DNA from 2 places in the Nonomuraea sp. NPDC050478 genome. Region 2 is predicted to be linked to the other one. Evidence: riboswitches for the same ligand, from Rfam matches in the RefSeq annotation. Region 2 holds a riboswitch; the other holds the start of a gene.

Region 1 (3,166 bases), on a different contig from region 2:
CCACCGCTTCCAGCCGCCACCGCTCGCTCGCGCAGGTCGCGCCGCCCGCGTCGTGGGAGCGCAGGGCGCCGGCCACCTCGTCCAGCGTGAAACCCAGCTCCTGCAGGGCCTTGGCGGCGCGGATCCTGGACACCGCCGACGCGTCGAACACCCGGTAGCCCGACGGTCTGCGCCCCGCCGCCGGCAGCACGCCGCGGCGCTCGTAGAAGCGGACCGTGTCCACGCTGACCCGGGCCTCGCGGGCCACCTCGCCGATCTTCACACCGTTCTCCTCTTGACTCTGAACCTAGGTCCAGACTCTACGCTCCGGAAGTGACGGAAGGAGAGCACATCATGGACACCCCACCGATCGTCTGCGACATGACCACCGCCCGCGACACTCCCGAGGAACGGCTGGCCGAGTACCGGCGGCTGTTCGGCGAGGCGCTCACCGGACGCGAGCGGACCGCCGGGGGCATCCGGTTCCGGTTCCGCGCCGGTGACGGGGTCGAGGAGTGGGTACGGGATCTCGCCGCGCGGGAGAAGGCGTGCTGCGCGTTCTTCACCTTCGAGGTCACGGCGCCGGGTGACGAGGTGATCTGGGACGCCGCCGCACCCGATGACGCGGGGCCGATCCTGGAGGAGTTCTACCTGCTGCCGGAGACGGCGGTGGGCCCGGCCGAGCTGCTGCGGCGCATGGAGGAGCGTGGGCTCAGGATCCACCAGGGCTGAGACGACTGTGACGCCTCCCTCGCGGGAGGCGTCACAGAGCGGGTCAGGCCGGACGGCCCAGGCTGCGGAGCTGGTCGGGGGTCAGGGCGGAGACGTTGTGGTCGATCGGCTTGTCGGAGTACTGGTGGATGGTCCACGACTTCCAGTCCGCCGGCGGGGTGATCTCGCCCTTGGGCTTGCTGTAGTGGGCCACCCAGAGCGGGTACTCCGACAGTCCCGCGCCGTAGGTGTCGGCGAAGTGCCAGCCGCTGTAGAACAGCGGCGTGACGCCGGTCTTGGCCTTGACGTGCGACAGCCAGGCCTTGGCCCAGGCGTTCACCTCGGAGACGGACCTGCCGTTGGTCGTCTCCAGGTCCAGCACCAGCAGGTCGCCGGGCTTGGCGGGCTGGGAGTTCACCACCGAGAGGAAGTGCTCGGCCTCGGCGATCGGGTTGTTGCGCGGGTGCGCGTAGTGGTAAGCGCCGCGCACGATGCCCTTCTTGTCCAGCTCCTGCCAGTGCCGGGCGAAGGTCTTGTCGGTGAAGCCGGTGCCCTCGGTGGCCTTGATGATGCCGAACTCGGCCGGGCTGGCCTCCCAGTCGTGGTCGGGCTGGTAGTTCGACACGTCCTGGCCGTACGTGAGCTGGGCCGCCTGCTGCTGGGCGATGGCCGGGTTCGGCTCGACGGGGGCGGCGGCGCCGCCGGTGGCGGCGATGGCGGTGCCGGTCACGCTGGCGACGGCGGTGGTCCCCGCCAGCAGCGCGCCGGCGAAGGCGTACTTGAGACGGTTGCTGGGACGGTACTTCAGCGCAGCGGCAAGCCGAGGCTTGGGCATGAGGAAATGACTCCTTGCTTCCATGCCGCCTACCGGGTTAGCTGACGGGTTCGGAGTTGGAAGTCCCCTACGGACGCTGGCGTCCGATTCACCCCAGGAAGTGGGTCCCCGGCTCCGCGAGACGCGGATTCGGCGGCCGTGCGCTGCCCTGGCGTGAGGGGGACACCGTCAGGACAGCGCACGGTCCGGTCAATCGATGCGGCAACAGAGTTGAGGTATCACCGCGAATACGCAAAAGGTATATATGCAGACAAAAATATTGCAAGTATGACATATCCGGTTTGGAGGTTCGGACCCGGGGTAACACCCCCGAAACCCCTTGTACGTAAGGGAATCCGGCCTCCGGGTAAAATCTCCCGCCGGTGCCGTCACGGCGCCGCGAAAGTGCCCTGCCTGCGCACCGTGTGCCAGCGCAGCCGCACCCCGAGCAGCGCGGTCGCCACCGACTGGAACACCACCAGATACATCAGCTGCCGGTACACCAACTGCTGCAGCGGCAGCACCCACAGCGCCGACACCCGCTCCCGGTCCAGCCGCAGCGCGTACCAGCCCGCCGCCGCCTGCACCACCACGAACCCAGCCCACACCGCCACCGCCGGCAGCGGGTCGCCGACCGCCGTGTGGTAGACGGCCATCAGGTCCACCACCGGCGCCAGCAGCGGCAGCAGCACGTGGAACAGCGCCAGGTAACCCAGGCAGCGGCGGCCGAACGGACCCGGCTCGGCCAGCGCGCGGCGGTGCTTCCACATCGCCTGCATCGTGCCGTAGCACCAGCGGTAGCGCTGCCGCCACAGCTGCCCCAGGGTCGCGGGCGCCTCCGTCCACGCCAGCGCCCGCTCCTCGTACACCACCCGCCAGCCCGCCCGGCACAGCGCCATCGTCAGGTCGGTGTCCTCGGCCAGCGTGTCGGTGCTCACCCCGCCGAGCCCGACCAGCGCGCCGCGCCGGAACGCGCCGATCGCCCCCGGCACCGTCGGCATGCAGTCGAGCAGCTCGAACGCGCGCCGGTCCAGGTTGAAGCCGATCACGTACTCGACGTGCTGCCAGCGGCCGATGAGCCCGCGCCGGTTGCCGACCTTGGTGTTGCCGCTCACCGCGCCCACGCGGGGGTCGGCGAGCCGGCGCACGAGATGCCCGATCGTGTCCGGCTCGAACACCGTGTCACCGTCGACCATGACGAGGAACTCGTGGCGCGCGTGCCGGATGCCGGTGTTCAGTGCGGCGGCCTTGCCGGCGTTGTCCTGCCTGATCACCCGTACTCCCGGCAGCCGCGGCCCGGCGGCGGCCTCGGCGGTGCGGTCCGTGGAACCGTCGTCCACCACCAGCACCTCCACCGGCCCGGGGTACGCGGTCGCGACGAGCGAGCGCACGGTCGCGGCGATCCCCGCCTCTTCGTTGTACGCGGGCACGATCACGCTCACCCCCGGCGGCCGTTCCCAGGTCAGGGCCGGTCCCGGACCCCGGGAGCGCCGGGCGTGCACCCGGGCCAGCACCACCAGGAGCAGCAGCCGGGCCAGCGTCAGCACGCCGGTGGCGAACAGCACCCACCACAGCGCGTCCGTGAACGCGTTCGCCGCGCGCTGCGCCAGGCCGAGCGCGGCGCCGGCGATCCGCTCCGGCTGCGCGGCCGGCCGGTGCGCC
Region 2 (3,166 bases):
GCCGGCTCGTCCCCGGCGTCAACCCGGAGCTGGAGATCGTCACCGCGCTCGCGATCAGGCAGGCGCCGCACATCGCGCAGCCGTACGGGTGGATCGAGACCGACCTCGACGAGACCCCGACCACGCTGGCGATCATGCAGGAGTTCCTGTCGAACTCCACCGACGGCTGGGACCTGGCGCTCACCAGCGTGCGCGACCTCTACAACTCGCTGCCCGGCCTCCCCGCCGCTGAGGCGGGCGGCGACTTCGCCGCAGAGGCGGGCCGGCTCGGCGCGGCCACCGCCCGCGTCCACCACGAGCTGCGCGAGGCGTTCGGCACGGAGGTGATGGAGCCGCACGAGATCAAGCGGATGGCCGAGGACTTCAGGCGCCAGCTCGGCCGCGCCGTGGGCGAGGTCCCCGAACTGCGCGAGCACGTGCCCGCCCTGGAGCTCGCCTACCACCGGGCCGAGGAGCTGACCACCGAGGTACGCGTCCAGCGGGTGCACGGCGACTACCACCTGGGCCAGGTCATGCGCACCACCACCGACTGGGTGGTGCTCGACTTCGAGGGCGAGCCCGGCCAGCCGCTGGCCGAGCGCCGCGCGCTCTCCTCGCCGCTGCGCGACGTGGCCGGCATGCTGCGCTCGTTCGACTACGCGGCCAGGCACCTGCTGGCGGACCACTCCGAGGCGGCCCGCCTGGAGCCGATGGCCGAGGAGTGGGCCAAGCGCAACAGGGCCGCGTTCCTTGAGGGCTACGCCGAGGGCGGAGGCGTCATCACCCCCGCCGACACGGCGCTGCTGCGCGCGTTCGAACTGTCGAAGGCGGTCTACGAGGTCGTGTACGAGGCCCGCAACCGCCCCACCTGGGTGTCGATCCCCTTGGCCGCCTTCCGCTAGACGGCCGGGCTCTCGAAGGGCGACACCGGAGCGGCGGGGCGCCGCGCCTCCTGCGCGTTGCTGATCCGCAGGACCACCAGGGCCGCCGGCACCGCCGCCACCAGCATCAGCGCGCAGCTCAGCACGTCGAACCTGGCCGCCGACGCCATGGACTCCAGCTCTTCGGCGTTGAAGAACAGCCGCCCGGCCACGAGCGCCACCCAGTTGCCGATCAGCCAGAGCGCCCACCAGAGCGTGACCAGCCCCGAGCGCGGCCGAGCTCCGCCATGCCGGTGAGGGCGTAGAGGGCGTCACTGGCCTCGACCTCCTCCATCGTGATGGCGGCCGGGTCGGCGATCACGCGGTCGATGAACGCGGCCCGCTGCAGGTCGACCACGATGACGCCGACGGCGAGGGAGTGGAGCACCGAGCCGGAAGCACCCGGGTGTCCGACCCGGCACCCATCCGTGATCAACCCGAGACGGTTGTCAGGCCGTTCAGGCGGCCTTGTACTCGGGGTAGCCGTAGCCGGTCACCTGGGACACGGGCCGGATGCGCTCCTCGACCTTGCCGTTGCCGGTGTTGCCCTCGATCGTGGTGATCGTGCCGTCGCCGTTGTCCTTCTTCACCAGGCCGACGTGGTCGACGGCGCTGATGTTCTTGCTGCCGTCCCAGTCGAAGAAGACCACGCTGCCGGGCTTGGCCTCGCTGCCCCAGCGGTTGTTGTCCTTGAACCACTGGGCGTGGGTGACGGTGTAGGCGTCCCAGCCGATGGTGGAGCGGGCGCCGGCCTGCTCGCCGACCCAGGACACGAACATCGCGCACCAGGGGGCGTTGGCGTACAGCGCGGGCGTGCCGCCGCCGTCACGGGCCAGGGTCTCGGCCGCGCGCGGGGAGGACATGTACCACTGGTGGAACTTGGTGCCGCCGCCGGCGGCGTCCTCGGTGACGCCGATCTGCGACTCGGCGACCTGCAGGACGGTGCTCGCGCTGACGGCGGTGGCCTGGCCGGCGCTGCTGTGCTGCTGGGCGACCGGGTACGGCTGGGAGGGGGAGGCGGCGGCCGCGGTGGCGGCGGCGGAGGTGCCGGCGAAGGCGGCGCCGAGTGCCAGGGTGGCGCCCAGGGCCAGGCGGGAGGTGGACGGGATGCGATCGAAGATGTGCTTGACCATGCTCGGGGATTGCTCCTTGCTTCCATGCCGCCTACCGGGTTAGCTGTCGGGTTCGGGCGTGGAAGTGCCCTACGGCGCGCTCTTGGTGAAGAGCGACCGATTCACCCCAGAGAAAGGTGGGTCCCCGGTTCCGCCAGAGGGCGGATTCGGCGGCCGCGCCGTGTTCCCGCATGTGCGCGGGTGGGCGCGGTCTCGGCAATTCATCGGCAACGCGCGGGGGCTTACCTAAAAGCGCTGCTCAAGCGCGTGCCATCGATGGGTCCGAAGGTAATCGTCGCGCAAGGGAAAGGGCAAGCGCGGGACGGACCCCGGCGACGGGATCCCCTATGACATGGGGGATCCCGCACGAATTCTTTACCTTCGATCCGGTTACGAACCGTCGGGCGAGGAGCCGAGCCGGGGGACGTGGCGCAGGGCGGTGGCCGCCAGGATCGCCGCGGCGAGCAGGACGACCGAGGCGGCCGCCGCCGTGACCGTGAGGCTCGTGGTGAAGGCGGCCCTGGCCGCCTCCGCGAGCGTGGCGGCGACAGAGGCGGGCTGAGCGGACGCGACGGCCATGGCGCCGCCCAGGGTGTCGCGGGCCGCTGCCGCCGCCTCCGCGGGGACTTCCTCCGGTACGCGCAGGCGGGCCTGGTAGACGGCGGCGGCGATGCTCCCGAAGACGGCCAGCCCGGCCGCGCCGCCGAACTCCTGGGCGGTCTCCGACAGCGCCGCCGCCGAGCCGGAGCGCTCCGGCGGCGCCGCGCCGACCACGATGTCGATGCCCAGCACGAGCAGCGGCGAGCCGCCCAGGAAGAACAGCGTCTGCCCGGTCACCAGCGCGGCGAGCCCCGACGTGCCCGCCATGGTGAGGAGCAGGACCCCTGCCGCGCCGAGCACCAGTCCCCCGGCCGCGAGGACCGCGGGCCGGACCCGCCGCGCCAGCGCCGGGGTCGCCACGAACCCGAAGATGATCGCCACCGCGTTGGGCAGCGTCCACAGCCCGGCCTCCAGCGGCGACAGGCCGAGCACGAGTTGCAGGTACTGCGCCGTCAGCAGGCCGATTCCCGGCCCCACCAGGATGACCAGCATCAGCGTGCCCAGCGCACCGGAGAAGCGCCGCTCGGCGAACAGCCGCAGGTCGAGCAGGGGTTC

The links. Region 2 has a riboswitch for cyclic di-AMP ahead of ACIBF7_RS32225 (CHAP domain-containing protein). Riboswitches for the same ligand answer to the same signal wherever they lie in the genome.
Region 1: another riboswitch for cyclic di-AMP. It lies ahead of ACIBF7_RS34230 (glycoside hydrolase family 25 protein); the one in region 2 lies ahead of ACIBF7_RS32225 (CHAP domain-containing protein).

The regions. Positions count from the first base shown of each region.
Region 1 covers NZ_JBITHT010000007.1:303,080-306,245, reverse strand. The annotation lists gene ACIBF7_RS34240 (MerR family transcriptional regulator) at 1-262, opposite strand, end outside; gene ACIBF7_RS34235 (hypothetical protein) at 334-711, shown strand; gene ACIBF7_RS34230 (glycoside hydrolase family 25 protein) at 755-1,525, opposite strand; cyclic di-AMP (ydaO/yuaA leader) riboswitch at 1,537-1,670, opposite strand; gene ACIBF7_RS34225 (bifunctional polysaccharide deacetylase/glycosyltransferase family 2 protein) at 1,894-3,166, opposite strand, start outside.
Region 2 covers NZ_JBITHT010000006.1:668,726-671,891, forward strand. The annotation lists gene ACIBF7_RS32210 (phosphotransferase) at 1-881, shown strand, start outside; gene ACIBF7_RS32215 (DUF4328 domain-containing protein) at 878-1,123, opposite strand; gene ACIBF7_RS32220 (hypothetical protein) at 1,093-1,287, opposite strand; gene ACIBF7_RS32225 (CHAP domain-containing protein) at 1,358-2,032, opposite strand; cyclic di-AMP (ydaO/yuaA leader) riboswitch at 2,046-2,194, opposite strand; gene ACIBF7_RS32230 (MFS transporter) at 2,402-3,166, opposite strand, start outside.